Regions from separate parts of the Micromonospora sp. NPDC050397 genome, predicted to be linked through region 2. Evidence: riboswitches for the same ligand, from Rfam matches in the RefSeq annotation. Region 2 holds a riboswitch; the other holds the start of a gene.

Region 1 (7,860 bases), on a different contig from region 2:
GCGACCGCCCGGGACCAGACCGGCCGTGAGCTGACCGAGAACTTCCCGGTCGACTTCGTGCTGGACCGCAACCGGATCGACGGCACACCCGGGGCGACCCGGGGCGAGCTGCCGGCGGAGCTGGCCGACGTACTCCGGGCCGATCCGGCGTTCGCGACGGTGGCCGAGGTACGGCTCGCGCCGGCACCGGTCGACCGGCAGGTACGGATCTGGTCGGTGCCGCCGGAGCAGTTACGCGGCCCGGTCCGGCCGGAGGTGACCGAGGGCGACCTGGCCCGGCTCGGGCCGGACACGGTGGCGGTGAACCGCCGGGTGGCCCAGGCCCGGGGCCTCGGGCTGGGCGACCGGTTCGCGCTCGGGTTGCCCGGCGTCACGGATCCGACCGGGGCGCCGGACCCGACCGGGGCGCTGACCGTGGTCGCGCTCTACGACGACGCGCCGACCGGCGGCGCGGCCCTGGTGCACTGGGACCGGTTCGGCTCCGCGTACGGTCCCGGGGCGGCGAACGAGTTGCTGGTCGACCTCGCCCCCGGCTTCGCCACGTCGGACGGCCGGCGGGCGCTCGACGGGGTGCTGCGCGACTACCCGGTGGTACGGGTGAGCAGCGTCGCCGACCAGGCCGACGAACTGGGCGCCACCCTGGACGAGTTGCTCGGCATCTTCGCCGCGCTGCTCGGCATGTCGTTGCTGATCGCGGTCTTCGGGATCGGCAACACGCTCTCGCTGTCGGTCTTCGAGCGGACCCGCGAGTCGGCCACGCTGCGCGCGCTGGGGCTGTCCCGGCGGCAGCTCGGCCGGATGCTGCTCGCCGAGGCGGGGCTGATCGCGCTGGTCGGCGCGCTGGCCGGAATCGCCCTCGGGGTGGGCGTCGGCTGGACCGCCGCGCTCGGACTGATCGACAGTTACGGGCACGGGCTGCCGGTCGTACCGGTGGGGCAGCTCGCGCTCTGCGCGAGCCTGGCCGGCGGCGCGGCGCTGCTGGCAGGGGTGCTGCCGGCCCGGCGGGCCAGCCGGGCGCCGATCGTGGCGGCGATGGCGGCCGAGGGCTGATCCGGGGCCGGCACGACCAGGTGCGGGCCGACGACCGTGACCGTGCCCCGCCGGACGCCCGGTGACCGACCCGCTCCTCGAAGAGTCCGAAGATTGCACACATTGCGATGTGAGCATATGTTGGGCCGTACGGGTACCGGCGGCGGAGGGTGTGTGCGTGGGCGCGGGTCATGACCACGGCGCGCGGACGGTGCGCGCGGGCGAGCGGCACCGGGGACGGCTCTGGTCCGCCCTCGGGCTGCTCGTGGTCTTCACCGTGGTCGAGGCGGTCGCCGCCCTGGCCACCGACTCGCTCGCCCTGCTCTCCGACGCCGGGCACATGTTCACCGACGTGCTCGGGATCGGGATGGCGCTCGCCGCGATCACCGCGACCCGGCGCGCGACGGACGACCCGCAGCGAACCTTCGGCCTCTACCGGCTCGAGGTGCTCGCCGCCCTGGGCAACGCGGTGCTGCTCTTCGGGGTCGCGCTCTACGTCCTGGTCGAGTCGGCGCTCCGGTTCGGCGCGGAACACCCGCCGACCGTGCTGGCCGGACCGATGCTGGTGGTTGCGATCCTCGGTCTGCTGGCCAACCTGGTCGCGTTCGCGCTGCTGCGCCCCGGCGCGCGGGAGAACATCAACCTGCGCGGGGCCTACCTGGAGGCGCTCGGCGACCTCTTCGGCTCGGCCGGGGTGATCGTCGCCGCCCTGGTGATCGCGAATACCGGCTGGTGGTGGGCCGACCCGGTGGTCGCGGTGGCGATCGGGCTGTTCATCCTGCCCCGGACCTGGCGACTGGCCCGGGCGGCGGTCCGGATCCTGGTGCAGGCCGCGCCGGAACACCTGGACGTGCCGACGGTGGCCGCCCGGCTCTGCGCCGTACCCGGCGTCGCCAACGTGCACGACCTGCACGTCTGGACCCTCACCTCGGGCATGGAGGTGGCCTCGGCCCACCTCACGCTCGCGTCGGGCGCGGAGGTCGGCGCGGTGCTGGCCGCCGCGCGGGAGGCGCTGCACGACGACTTCGACATCGCGCACGCCACCCTCCAGGTCGAGCCCGGCACCGCGACCGAACCCTGCGGACCCGCCGACTGGTAGCCCACACCCCATCCGTACGCCGCGCAAAGCCATCGACTCCTTACTTCGACCGACAAGGCGACCACTCTTCGCTTACCTGGTCCTTAAATTTTGTCCCTCGACCGGGTGAAATTTTCTGCTTATATCCGACATATCATTTCGACTCGTGTTCAGGGTAAAACCAGCCAACACTGTCCGTACTGGACCCGACCGGTAGGCTCGGCTCCGGTCTCCGCCGGGCGGCGCCCTCCGGCGCCTGCGGTGACCGTCGCCTAATCGCACGTGCGAGCCGGGGAACCATCGCGTTTTTGGGGTGCATCCGCGTCAGCGGTAGGGATCTTCCGTCCCGAACCCGTCAGCTAACCCGGTCGGCGGCTGACGGAAGGACGTGTACCGAATGCCATTCATGGCGCCCGTACGACCCCGTGCCGCACGGTTCGCGACCCTGACCGCGCTCGCGGTCACCCTCGCCGTGCTGGCCTCCCCCCTCACCCCCACCAGCGCGCTGGCCGCCGCCGGCCCGGTCTCCGCCCTGCCCGGAACGCTCGCCGCCGCCCCCGGCGGCACCGACGACGAGGGTGGCAGCGCCAGCCTCCGGGAACAGCTCGAGGCCGCCGCCAAGGGTTACCTCGACGCCCAGGCGAAGCTGGACAACTCCACCAAGCGGCAGCAACAGCTCGCCGCCCACCTGGTCACCCTGGAGGCCGACGTGGCCGCCCGGACCCAGACCGTCGGCGAACTCGCCGGCATGGCGTACCGCACCGGCCGGCTCGGGCCGCTGACCGCCCTGCTCAACAGCGACTCGCCGGACGGCTTCCTGGACCGGGCCACCTCGCTCGGCACCGTGGCCGCCAACGAGGACCGCCAGCTCCGGAACCTGATCGAGGCACGCGACCAGGAGAAGCGGGCCAAGACGGCGATCGAGGGCGAGATCCGGGAGCAGCGCAAGCAGCTCACCGTCATGGGCCAGCGCAAGCAGCAGGCCGAACGGGCGCTGGCCCAGGCCGGCAGTGGCGGCGCCAGCCCCGGCGTCACGGCCACCACCAAGTCGTCCTCGGCCAAACCGGCCCCGCGCAACTCCGACGGCTCCTGGCCGGCCGAGTCGTGCAGCGTCGACGACCCGACCACCACCGGCTGCATCACCCCACGCACCCTCAACGCGATGAACCAGGCCAAGGCGGCCGGCTTCACCCGCTTTGTCTCCTGCTTCCGCAGCGGCGGATCGGGCGAGCACCCGAAGGGCAAGGCCTGTGACTTCGCGGCGCAGACGGGCGGGTTCGGTGGGGTCGCCACCGGCGGCGACAAGACGTACGGCAACAACCTGGCGGCGTACTTCGTGAACAACGCCAGCCGCCTCGGCGTGCTGTACGTGATCTGGTTCAAGCAGATCTGGCTACCCGGAACCGGCTGGAAGGCGTACAACGGCGGCGGCGACCCCTCCAGCGACCACACCAACCACGTCCACCTCTCCATGAACTAACCCCTGTCCCTGCCCCCTGTCCCCCCCTCCCCCGCCCGCCCCGCCCCCGCCCCCGCCTCGTCGATCTAGGGCAAATCGTCGCTGGACGATCTTCGAACCAGGTGGATTTGCCCTAGATCAACGAGCGGGGTGGGGGAGGGAGGGGGTCAGGGCTGGGCGTTCCAGAAGCCGATCAGGGTGGCGGCCCACCAGCCGAGTTGGGAGATGGTGGCCGCCGCGGCGGCGGGAAGCAGGGTGGACCAGGGCAGCGGGCCGTCACCGGCGGCGGCGAGCCGGTCGCTGACCCGGCCAAGGAAGATCCCGTTGATCCCGACCACGAGTACGGCGAAGAGTTTGAGGCGTACCAGTCCGGACGACGTGTCCGGACCGAGCGCCGCACCACTGACCAGCAGGCCCACCAGGCCCAGCCAGATCAGCAGGTGCGAGCCCCGGGCCGTGGTGAGTACGGTGCCGATCCGCTCCCGGCGCAGCAGCCAGCGGAGACTGAACCAGTCCACCGTCAGCACCGCACCGAAGCCCACAACGAGGCAGGTCAGGTGGCAGAAGAGCGCGGCCGTCCGCCAGCCCGGCGAGAGCGTGAGGCTCGGCGCGGCGAGGACCACGACCAGCCATACGACCGTCATCGCCATGATCGAACCGGCGACCGCGTTCCGTCCTGCCGGGCGACGATGACCGCCACGCCAGCCCACCCCGGGGCCGACACCCGGAACGGCCACCTCGGCCGCGCGCGGCGACGAGGTCGGCGCGGTGGTGACGTGAACGGGCACGGGCACAGGCGGACCCGGGGTGGGAAGGGCCGAAGGCCGGGCGGAAGTGGCCGGAGCCAGAGCGAGAGCGGCCGGCCCTGGGGCGGAAGTGACCGCAGCCGGGGCGGAAAGGGTCGAGGGCGGGGCGGGACGGGCCGAGGGCGGGGCGGAAGCGGCCGAAGCTGAGGGCGGTGCGGAGATGGGTGGGGACGGGTGTGGGGCGTGTCCGGCCCCGGCGGATGGCCAGTAGTGGTCGGTGGTGACCGGCGTGATCGAGCGGGCGGCGCGGCCCGCTCGGGTTTCCCGGCGGTTGCCCTCGGCCGACGCACCGTCGACGCTGGCCGGGTCGGCGAAGTCGGCTGGGTCGGCGTAGGACGCACCGTCGACGCTGGCTGGGTCGGCGAAGTCGGTGGGGTACGGACCGCCGGCGTGGCGACCGGTCGTCCGCAGGTCAGACATTCGGCTCGACGAGTCCCGTGCCCGGCATGATGGTTCCTCCGCTCGTCCCGGCCAACGCTGCTGCGGAGTGGGCCGGCGGCCCCTCCTGATCAGGAGACCGCACGAAGGCTCATGGGTAACAGAAACTCACCGCGAAGTTGCTCTCACCTCACCGGACACCCCTTGGCTACCAGCGTGGTGAGGATCGGGCGGAACCGAAACCGGGACCGGAACCCGAGCCCGAGCTCCAGCCGCCTGACCAGCACCAATAGGCGGGTTACCAGAAGATCTGTCTCGGATCGTTCTGGCTATGCTGGGCGGCATGACCGCCATGACACCCGTGCGGACCGAGCCGGACCTCTCCTTCCTGCTGGACCACGCCAGTCACGTGCTGCGGAGCCAGATGGCGGCGGCGCTGGCCGAGATCGGACTCACCCCGCGGATGCACTGCGTGCTGGTGCACGCCCTGGTCGAGGAGCGGACCCAGATCCAACTCGCCGAGATCGGCGACATGGACAAGACGACGATGGTGGTGACGGTCGACGCGCTGGAGAAGGCCGGTCTCGCCGAACGCCGGCCCTCCGCCACCGACCGGCGGGTCCGGATCGTCTCGGTCACGCCGGAGGGGGCCAGGATGGCCGAGCAGAGCCAACGCATCGTCGACCGGGTGCACGAGGAGGCGCTGGGCGCACTGCCGGCCGACGAGCGCCAGCCCTTCCTGCGCACTCTGGGCCACCTGGTCACCGGACACCTGGCCAGCCCGGTCGGACACCCTCAACCCGTACGCCGGGCACGGCAGCACCGCAGCCAGAACTCGGACGGGTAGTCGCCCCCGACACAGCTAACCGCCACGCTCCTCCCAACGCGTACCCGGGTCGCCAGGCAACAGACGGGACGGGCGACGGGCGACGGGCGATCGGATAACGGTTTTCCGTACGCTTTTCCCGGGCAGTTTTTTGCCGTCCGAGAATAGGCGCCACGAATGACGTAAGAGCAGATCGAATGGCGCTCCCCGGACCACCGGAGAACGAATGATCCGTGTGGCACGTCGCAGAGAGCGCTCTTTCGCTAGCTCTCGGTAACCCGGTAGGCGAGGCTCCCCACCTCGCCTACCGGAGTCGTGAGAGCGCTCTCTCAAAGTTAGCCCCCCGTACGGCGCAGTGTCAACAGAGATCCCTCACCGAACCGGCACCGCCGCAAAGAACGCGGCGAGACATTGACAGCAGCCACCATCTCTGATGCTCTGACGCAACGCCCCCTTAATGTGCGCGAAACGTTCGGCGCACCGACCCGTCCCCGACCGGAGGCACCATGAACCTGTCCCTCCGCCACGTCGTACCCGACGACGGCGGCCCACCGGACACCCGGCCGCGACCGGCCCACCCGACCTTCCGCCGCCGCGTGCTGGCGAGCGCCGCGACCGTCGCGCTCGTGGCCGGCGGGCTCACCTTCGCCGTAGCCGGCGGTGCGGGCGCCGACCCGCTCGGCGCCGGCAGCTACGCCACCACCCGGCCCGCCGGGGCCGCTCCGCCCTCCGGCTGCGCCGACCTCTCCACCAACCCCCGCCGGTACGTCACCGCCAACGCCCCGGCCGGCGCGGTGCCGACCAACGACTGGTGGTCCTCGCTGCTGTTCAAGCGCCTCGACTGTGCCTACTCCGAGCCGCTGCACGCGCACCCGGCCTCCTACGACCCGGTTGCCGGCGGGCTCGGCGTCTCCTACACCACCACCGCCGGCATCTCCGGCTCCCCGACCGGGGTCGGCGAGTACCACTACACGTACAGCGCCGACTTCACCCTCGGCGTCACCGGCCTGAACTCCCCTGACGTGAAGGTGGACGGCTGGAGCGACTGGACCGTCACGCCGTACTGGTCGGACGGGGCCAGGACGCTGCGGGCCACCATCGGACACGGCCTGCCCTTCGTCTACGCCCAGGCCACCGGCGGCAACGCCCAGCTCAGCCTGACCAGCGCCCCGACCGTCTGGTCGAACAGCGGGGGCGCGCTCGGATTCACCGTACGGGGACACGACTACGTCGCGTACGCGCCGACCGGGGCGAGTTGGACGGTCAGTGGCAACACCGTCACCTCCACCCTCGCCGGGCGGGGCTACTTCTCCGTCGCCGTCCTGCCGACCACCCCGAGCAGTTCCGCAGCCGAGCGGACCGCACTGCTGACCAGCTACGGCCAGTACGCGCACGCCCACGTCACCGGCACCCGCGTCTCCTGGGGCTTCAACGCCTCGACCAGCATGGTGACCGCCACGTACGCCTTCACCACCACCGCCCGCGAGGGCAGCGCCAGCGGGACCGTGGTCTCGCTCTACCCGCACCAGTGGAAGAACCTGGCCGGCGGCACGCCGATCGGGCAGACGTACGTCTCCCCCCGTGGCCCGATGCGGACCCTGGTCGGGACGCCCTCGTTCAGCACCAACATCCGCTACCAGGGGGTGCTGCCGGAGATCCCCGCCGTCGCCACCTCCAGCGGGGCCGACCTCGCCACCCTCGGCGGTTACCTGGACCAGGTGGCCACCGGCGACCCGCTCGCCGGCTTCGGCAACGACACCTACTGGACCGGCAAGGGCCTCGGCCGGGCCGCCCGGCTCGCCGAGATCGCCGACCAGCTCGGCCGGACCGCCCAGCGGGACCTGCTGCTGAACGCGATCCGGACCCGGCTGACCGACTGGTTCACCGCCAGCCCGGGCAAGACCGCGCGGGTCTTCCACTACGACCGGGCCTGGGGCACGCTGGTCGGCTACCCCGCGTCGTACGGCTCCGACCTGGAGCTGAACGACCACCACTTCCACTACGGCTACTACATCGCCGCCGCCGCGACACTGGCCAAGTTCGACCCGACCTGGGCCACCACCAGCCAGTACGGCGGCATGGTCAACCTGCTGATCCGGGACGCGAACAGCCCCGACCGCAACGACCCGATGTTCCCGTTCCTGCGCGACTTCGACATCTTCGCCGGGCACGACTGGGCCTCCGGGCACGGCTCGTTCATGGCCGGCAACAACCAGGAGTCCTCCTCGGAGGGGATGAACTTCGCCTCCGCCCTGATCCAGTGGGGGCTCGCCACCGGCAACAC
Region 2 (7,860 bases):
GCCGCCGAGCAGATCGTCCGCCCCCCGTTCGGGCAGTCGGTCTTCGCCGTCGCCCGGGTCCCCGGCGAACCGACCGCCTGACCCGACCGCTCCATCCGACCGCTCCATCCGACCACTCGGCTGGACCGCCTGACCCGACTTCGGGTTGCGCTCAGCGGCCGGCACCGACACCGTCTACCCGTCCCCGGTGTCGGCGACGGCCGCTCACTGCGTGTCTGTCCCCCGGGTTCAGCCCTTGACCTGGTACGTGGGGCGGATCACCGCGCGGGCGAGGGTGTGGAAGGTCAGGTTGAAGCCGACGTACGCCGGGCTGGCGTCCGGGGTGACGTCGAGCTTCTCCACGTCGAGGGCGTGTACGGCGAAGAGGTAGCGGTGCGGCCGGTCACCGGCCGGCGGCGCGGCCCCGCCGTACTCCTGGGTGCCGTAGTCGTTGCGTACCGCGAACGCGCCTCCGCCGGTGGCTCCGGCCTTGCCGGCGCCCCGGGGCAACTGGGTGACCGAGGCGGGGATGTTCACCAGCACCCAGTGCCAGAATCCGCTGGTGGTCGGCGCGTCCGGGTCGTAGCAGGTGACCACGAAGCTGCGCGTCTCCGCCGGGAAACCGGACCAGGCGAGCTGCGGTGACTGGTCGTTGCCGCCGACGCTGGGGTGCGTGAACTCGGCGTCCAACGGCTCACCGTCGCGTACGTCGTCGCTGGTGACGGTGAACGCGGGCACCGGCGGAAGCACGTCGTACGGGTCCGGCGGAATCGCTCGGTCGAGGTTCATCGGGAAGTCCTTCCAGTGATCGGGTGACTCGGAGTCTTTCTACCCTGCCCCGGCCCACCTACGGCTGCCGGTGCCGAAAGACGTACGGACATCGGCGGGCGCGGGCTTCGCCCGAGCGGTCCGTTCGACCTGGTCCGATCGGCCCACGCGAGGTGGCACGGTTGGTCGGAAGCGGCCCGGAAATCGGCCGGACTGCCGCCGAGGTGGCGTCCAGCCCACTCCAAGGGTCGGGGCGTGCGGACCGCCGAGCGGGAAATGCGACATCGTGCGCCGGGTCGGCAAAAGGCGGTACGACCATGGACAGCAAAATCACCCAGGGTGTCGACAAATACTTTCCGTGATCATACAGCGACCATCACAAATCGAGGAAAGTAGCGGCGTTGGTCACGGTTTTCGCAGGCCAAGCGGGCTTGGCAAGAACATGAACGGACCAGTAACGTCAGCCCGTCTGGTCCGGCCATTAGTCACCGCGGGTGACACCGGAACAGACCCGCTGAGTCGTAACTGTTACGAGCCGGGGACCCACAGTAGTTTTGGGGTGAATCCGCGAGACATTCGCGGTAGGGCGAGCTTCCCGTCCGAATCCGTCAGCTAACCCGGTAGGCGGTATCGGAAGGAGAACATGCTCCGTGCAGCGCAGTATCTGCCGTGGCCCCTCCCTCGGCCACGTCCCCCGTCACCTGCTCAGGTCCGCCCGCGCGCAGGCGCGGCCGAAGACGCTGGATCACTAGGCCACCCGCGTACGACCGTCGACGCGAGCATCGCGAACGGTCGGTGACACGAGTACGCGCGACCGGCAGGTGGACGGAAACGTACGGCACTGATTTGTCGTACGCCCTCATCCGGTAACGCATTCCACCGCGCAAGGCGGTGGCGGATCAGCACGCCCTGATCCGGCAGCCCGGGTTGGCGGCCGATGCCGCCGGACCTCGCGCGCACTCGTCACGCGACCGGCCCCGGCAGAGACCCCACGCCATCCCGAATCATGTGCCCCCGATCGCAGATCGGCACATCTGCGGAGGAAATCGAATGAAGCATCGTCAGCAACTGCGACTGCGTCGCATCGTGACCGCCAGCCCGTACCGGGTCAGCGTTGTCTCCGCCGCGGTCCTCGCGGTGGGTCTGACCACCGGCATCCTGCTCACCCAGGGCCACGAGTCGGCCCTGCCGGACACCTCGGCCGTGGCCGTCTCCGAGAAGCTCGGCGGCCAGGCCGCCGGCGAGATCGCGCCCAGCCTCACCACCCCCACCCCGGATGCCCCGGCCCCGGTCGCCACCTCGGCCGCGCCGAGCCCCACGCAGTCGGCCCCGGCCGCCGCCAAGAAGGCCACACCGACCGCGGTCAAGGCGGTCAAGAAGGCACCGCCGGCCGCGAAGACGCTCGACTACGACTACGAGGCGCAGATCAACGGCTGGTACTGCGGCCCGGCGGCGACCCGGATCGCCCTGACCGCCCGGGACAAGACGCCGAGCCAGGACGCGGTCGCCTCGGCCCTGGGCACCACGATGAACGGCACCAACTCGGCCGACGACACCACCCGGGGCCTGAACAGCCTGGCCAAGACGAACTTCTACTCGAGCACCTTCATCCCGGGCACGCCGTCGCCGGCTCAGATGGACCGGCTCCAGGCCGATGTCGTGCACGCGATCAGCAGCGGGTACGCGGTGGTGGCGAACATCGTCGGCTCGGCGACCGATGTCGACGGCGGGTGGCACGCGTACGACGGGGGCCACTACCTGACCGTCGTCGGCTACCGCGACAACGGGCGGACCGTGCAGATCGCCGACCCGGCGTTTGTCAACGGGGTCAGCTCCTACTGGATGAGCACCATCGACCTGGCCAACTGGATGGCCAGCCGGGGCTACTCAGCCTGATCCTTCCTCCCCCCTGGCCCCGGGTGCCGACCGAACCGGTCGGTGCCCGGGGCTGCCCGTACCAGCGGGACGATGGCGGCGGTGCCACAACCATCCACGGACGTGCGCGTTGACACTGTCGTGACCATGGCCCGCGCCGACCAGGCGGACACCGAAGACCGTTGGGTCGGGGCGGCAGTCCGCGCCCCCGGTCGCCACCACGAGTCGGTCGCCGTGCGCCCGTACATCGAACGAAGGGTTCTGGTGATGGCCGTGCCGTGTCAGGTGTTGACCCCGTGAGCCGCGTCGACGAGCCGCTGACCCGCGCGGGGATCTGGGAGGCGGCGGCGATGACCATCGCCCAGCACGAGGACCGGGGTACGTCGTACGCCCCCGGCACCTGCGCCTGTTGCACCCCGGACGGCTGTGCGCAACTGCGCTGGGCGATGGACGTGCGCGCCGGGCGGGACCCGGAGTATCCGATGGGCGCCCCGGTCCCGCCCGACCTCAAGTCGCTCGGCTAGCGTGCCGGGTCGCTCGGCCAGCGTGCCGACCGGCCACGGTGGTCACTCCTCGGACGCCCCGACCGCGAGCCTGGCGAACTCGTCCATCCCGCCGTTCCACATAAAGTCCGAGGTCTGGCTCAACCCGATGGCGATCAGCCCCTGGTTCGGGTCGTTGAACCAGGTCGTGCCGTAGCCGCCGTCCCAGCCGTAGCGTCCGGGCACCGGCGAGACCGCGTCCGGCTCGACCGCGACCGCCATGCCCAGCCCCCAGCCCTTTCCCGACAGCAGGACACCGCCACCGGTGATCTGCTCACCGGTCAGGTGGTTCCTGGTCATCAGCTCGACCGACTCCGCCGACAGCAGTCGCTCGCCCCGGTGGACCCCCTTGTCCAGCAACAGCCGGGCGAAGGCGAGGTAGTCGTCGGCGGTCGACAGCAGCCCGGCGGAGCCGGACGGGAAGACGGGCGGGCTGGCCCACTCGCTCGGCGTGGAGACCGTACGCGACTCCAGCTTGCCGCTGGCGAAGTCGGTCATGTAGTAGCTGGGCAGCCGGCGGGTGTATTCGGCGGGCAGCCAGAACCCGGTCTCGGTCATGCCGAGCGGGTCGAAGATCCTGGCCCGGAAGAAGTCCCCGAGCGGCTGGCCGGCGGCCCGTGCCACCAGCACCCCCAACACCAGCGTCCCGACGTTGTACTGCCAGCGCTCGCCGGGCTGGCAGATCAGCGGCAGGGCGCCGAACTGCTTGATCCACTCGTCCGGGTCGTGCGGCGTACGCGGATCCGGCGCCCCCAGGACGAGCTGCCGCTCCTGTGCCGCGTGAACGATCGGGAAGGGCGGGTCGAAGGTCGGTTCGAGGATGACGCCGGAGCCCATCCGGAAGGTCAGCAGGTCCTCGACCACGATCTGACGGTCGGCCGGCACGGTCTCGTCGAGCGGCCCGTCGATCGACTTGAGCACCTGTCGGTCGGCCAACTCGGGCAACAGCCGGTCGACCGGCTCGGCCAGACTCAGCCGACCGTCCTCGACCAGCATCATCGTCGCGACGGCGAGGACTGGCTTGGTCATCGACGCGATCCGGAAGATGGTGTCGCGACGCATCGGCTCGGTGCGGTCGAAGTCGGTGAAGCCGATCGGATCGACCCGTACGTCGTCGCCCTTGGCCAGGAGGGTGACCAGACCGGGCAGCTCGCCCCGGTCGACCCGGTCGGCCATGGCGTCGTGCAGCCGGTCGACCCCGGCCTGCGTCAGTTCGCGTGTCATCTCGCAACCTCCGATGCGTACGGTCTCGCCTAGGGTCGAACCAGGGTCCGACAGATCGACATGCACTGCGATCCATTCTGGCCCGCCGACACCGAGTGTCGATACGTCCGACACCTTCTGTTTGACCGGCTCGCCGCTCCCCGCCTAGCCTCTGCCGCGTGTGGGGCATCCCGGACTACCGCCCGTACCCGCTGAACAGTGTCGAAGAGCTGGTCAACCGGCACGGCGGGGAGCTGGCCGCCCTGGTCGGCCGCAGACTCGACCGGACCTGGGGCCTGTCGTACGTCTGCGACGGTCGCCTCTGCCCGACGCTTCCGCTGGTCCTGGACTTCTCCGGCCGCCACCTGGAAATCACCTTCGAGGGTTGGGACCGGCTTTACCTCTCCTGGGACCAGCTCGACCTCGACACCGTGCCGGACGAGGACTCCCAGGACGATCCGGAGCTTGAGGTGGCGTGGCGCGAACTGGACCTGCCCGAGCTGCGGCGGCTGACCGGTGCCCGGATGCGGGAGGTACGCGTACTCCAGAACGATTTTTGCTTCGAGGGTGTCGACGGGCGACGGATCGAGGCGTGGGTGCTCGGCGGGCTGGAGTTCGTCTTCGAGCCGTCCGGCGCGGCGCTACAACTCTTCAACTCGCTGAACGAGCTGTCACTCGGCTACGAAGGCCCCAACTCGGGCTCCTGGCAGCGAACGGCACTCACCTTTTCGGGTTTCGGCACTTCCTGATCCGGATCGCTCGCGCGAATAATCCGGCGCGACGAACCCGGCCGGACGCGTCAGGTGAGATCGATCCAGTACCCCAGCTCGACCCGATCGGCCGGGATGACGATGTCCGCGACCTCGACCACTCGGTCACCCGCGTACGTCTGTCGGGCCAGCGTCATCACGGGAGTGCCACCCGGGATGTGGAGGGTCCGCACCTCGTCCGCCACCGGCATCCGCGACCGCACCCGCTCCCGGATGCCTGTGATGACCACACCCAGGCTGTGGAGCTGGGCGGTGTTGCCACCCGGCCACGGCTCGTTGTCCGGATTCGCGACCGGTGTGCCGGCCACCATGTCGAGCAGCAGGCACGATGTGGACATCTGCTGCGCGACACCGTCCGCGTGGAATACGAAGCGGCGCTCCAGCAGCATCGTCCCGGCCGGCACCCCGAACTGGTCGGCGGTGGTGATGTCGGCGGGCACCTCGGAGAACGCCTTGTCCAACCGGTACTCGTTCCACCTCACGCCTTGGTCGACGGTGAACGACGTCTCGGGTGGTCGATCGCCGCGTATCTGGTCCAGCTCACGGCGGTACCGCTCGGAGCCCAGTCGGCGGACGGGTAGCGCCGGTCTGACGAAGGTCCCGCGTCCCATCTCCGTGACGGCCAGGCCCTGGGAACGGAGCAGGGCGATGGCTTCGCGGGCGGTGCCGCGTGACACGTCGAACTCGGCCATGATGGCCGTCTCCGACGGCAGGATCGACCCGGCCGGGATTGCACCGGACATGATCCGGTGGCGCAGTTCGTCGGCGACCCGTCGATATCGAGGCCGCTCGTGCGGGGTAGGCACGCTCGTCACCGTACCTTCGATCAACGCGGTTCGGATGTTCGCCATCTCCTTCTAAGCCAGCCTATCTAGACGGGCAGTCTATACAGGTGCAACTTCCTGTTGAGCGGCCAGCACGGAGCGTTGATCTAGGGGTAGGTGACCCTGTGCTGGCCGCCGTACCCAATCGACGGAGGTAGTAGGCATGAACAGCACCCGCCGCAAGTACTTCTTCGGCCCACCCCTGGGCCCGCCCCCGGCGGCTTCTTCCACCCCAGCACCCGCTCCGGAGCCGGCGCTGGCGGTCGACCAGCCCCGCCGGGAACTGGTCTCGGCGGTTGTGGGACGCACGGCGGTCGACGGACCACGGGGGGCCACTTCCCGGCGGGCACCGGTTAACGGTGGGCGGTGGCGGTCGTGACCTCTGCAGTGGAAACCGTGCGGCGGGCATTGAGGATCAAGGCACGCCACGACAACGGCGCACGGTGCGAGAAGTGCACGGACCAGGGTGCCCCGACCTCAACTGGTCGCAGGCCCTGACCAAGGCCGGTGAGTGGTGATGGTCGTACTGCGCGGCAAGGAACTACGCGGACTGCGGGCCGCACCCAAACCATCGTGGTTGCGTGGCCGAGTACGTGGCCCTCGCCGCCGTGGAACGGGCCTTGGTAGCCGCGGGTCTTGGGCGATTAGCCGTCAGGACAAGCCTCTGACCCCGGCCGCGATCTGGTGGGCGGCGGCCCGGACCCTGCTCGGGCACAGCGAGGGACGGACCTGTCCGCAGTGCCGGCCGGACGGGTGCGATCAGCTCGACTGGGCGCTGCGGCAGCGGGCGGGCGGCAGGGCGGTGTCGGCGGCGCCGGTCCTGCAAGCTGGCGCGGTGCCGAGTTGACAGATGATTCGACAATCCCGAAGCCGGAGCATGCGCGTGCGGGTGAGGCGGAGGGTGTGGGATTCGAACCCACGAAGAAGATCGCTCCCCTTACCGGTTTTCAAGACCAGCGCCATCGGCCACTAGGCGAACCCTCCTTGGCCCCGGTCGCCGAGCCCGGCGGACCGCTGCCGCCGCCTAGTCTGCCATGAACCGGACGGTCCCGGATGTCACGGCCGGGACCATGTGCTGCCCTCGATGCGATCATGCGACCCGCGTCGATGAAGTCGGAACCCGGCAGGACTGGACATGCGGGCAGGTTTCGCCAGACTGGAACGATGATGGCGATCACTATCCCGGAGCCGGGTGGGCCCGAGGCGCTGATCTGGGCCGATGTGCCCGACCCCGAGTTGAGCCCGGGTGAGGTGCTGGTCGACGTACGCGCCACCGCGGTCAACCGCGCCGACGTACTGCAACGACAGGGGAACTACGCGCCGCCGAAGGGCGCGTCTCCGTACCCGGGGTTGGAATGCTCCGGGGTGATCAGCGCGACCGCCCCCGACGTGACCGGGTGGCGCGTCGGCCAGGAAGTCTGCGCCCTGTTGACCGGCGGTGGCTACGCACAGCGGGTGGCGGTGCCGGCCGGACAGTTGCTGCCGGTGCCCACCCCGGTCGGGCTGGTCGACGCGGCGTGCCTGCCCGAGGTCGCCTGCACGGTCTGGTCGAACCTGGTGCAGGTGGCGCGCTTGGGCATGGGCGAGACGCTGCTCGTGCACGGTGGCGGCAGCGGCATCGGCACCTTCGCGATCCAGCTCGGCGTCGCGCTCGGCGCCAACGTGATCGTGACCGCGCGCGCCGGAAAGCACGAGCCGTTGCGCAAGCTGGGCGCGTCGCATGTGGTCGACTATCGCGAGCAGGACTTTGTCGAGGAGGTCAAGAGCTTCACCGACGGGCACGGCGCCGACGTCATCCTGGACATCATGGGCGGTTCCTACCTCACCCGGAACGTACAGGCGCTCGCCACCCACGGCCGGATCGTGGTGATCGGCCTCCAGGGCGGTCGCAAGGGTGAG

Evidence for each region. A riboswitch is a leader RNA that binds a small molecule or an ion and turns the genes downstream of it on or off. The one in region 2 is predicted to bind cyclic di-AMP.
Region 1: linked by a shared signal. The riboswitch ahead of ACI2K4_RS16040 (hypothetical protein) and the one ahead of ACI2K4_RS19005 (C39 family peptidase) in region 2 are both predicted to bind cyclic di-AMP.

What each region holds. Positions count from the first base shown of each region.
Region 1 is NZ_JBJDPS010000004.1:53,553-61,412, reverse strand. Features, by position in the region: gene ACI2K4_RS16050 (ABC transporter permease) at 1-1,050, shown strand, start outside; gene ACI2K4_RS16045 (cation diffusion facilitator family transporter) at 1,208-2,128, shown strand; cyclic di-AMP (ydaO/yuaA leader) riboswitch at 2,367-2,497, shown strand; gene ACI2K4_RS16040 (hypothetical protein) at 2,514-3,587, shown strand; gene ACI2K4_RS16035 (hypothetical protein) at 3,734-4,210, opposite strand; gene ACI2K4_RS16030 (MarR family winged helix-turn-helix transcriptional regulator) at 5,094-5,597, shown strand; gene ACI2K4_RS16025 (glycosyl hydrolase) at 6,083-7,860, shown strand, end outside.
Region 2 is NZ_JBJDPS010000005.1:35,311-43,170, forward strand. Features, by position in the region: gene ACI2K4_RS18995 (class I SAM-dependent methyltransferase) at 1-81, shown strand, start outside; gene ACI2K4_RS19000 (YbhB/YbcL family Raf kinase inhibitor-like protein) at 229-768, opposite strand; cyclic di-AMP (ydaO/yuaA leader) riboswitch at 1,250-1,389, shown strand; gene ACI2K4_RS19005 (C39 family peptidase) at 1,798-2,643, shown strand; gene ACI2K4_RS19010 (hypothetical protein) at 2,919-3,146, shown strand; gene ACI2K4_RS19015 (serine hydrolase domain-containing protein) at 3,189-4,388, opposite strand; gene ACI2K4_RS19020 (hypothetical protein) at 4,547-5,116, shown strand; gene ACI2K4_RS19025 (GntR family transcriptional regulator) at 5,167-5,943, opposite strand; tRNA gene ACI2K4_RS19030 (tRNA-Ser) at 6,857-6,945, opposite strand; gene ACI2K4_RS19035 (NAD(P)H-quinone oxidoreductase) at 7,126-7,860, shown strand, end outside.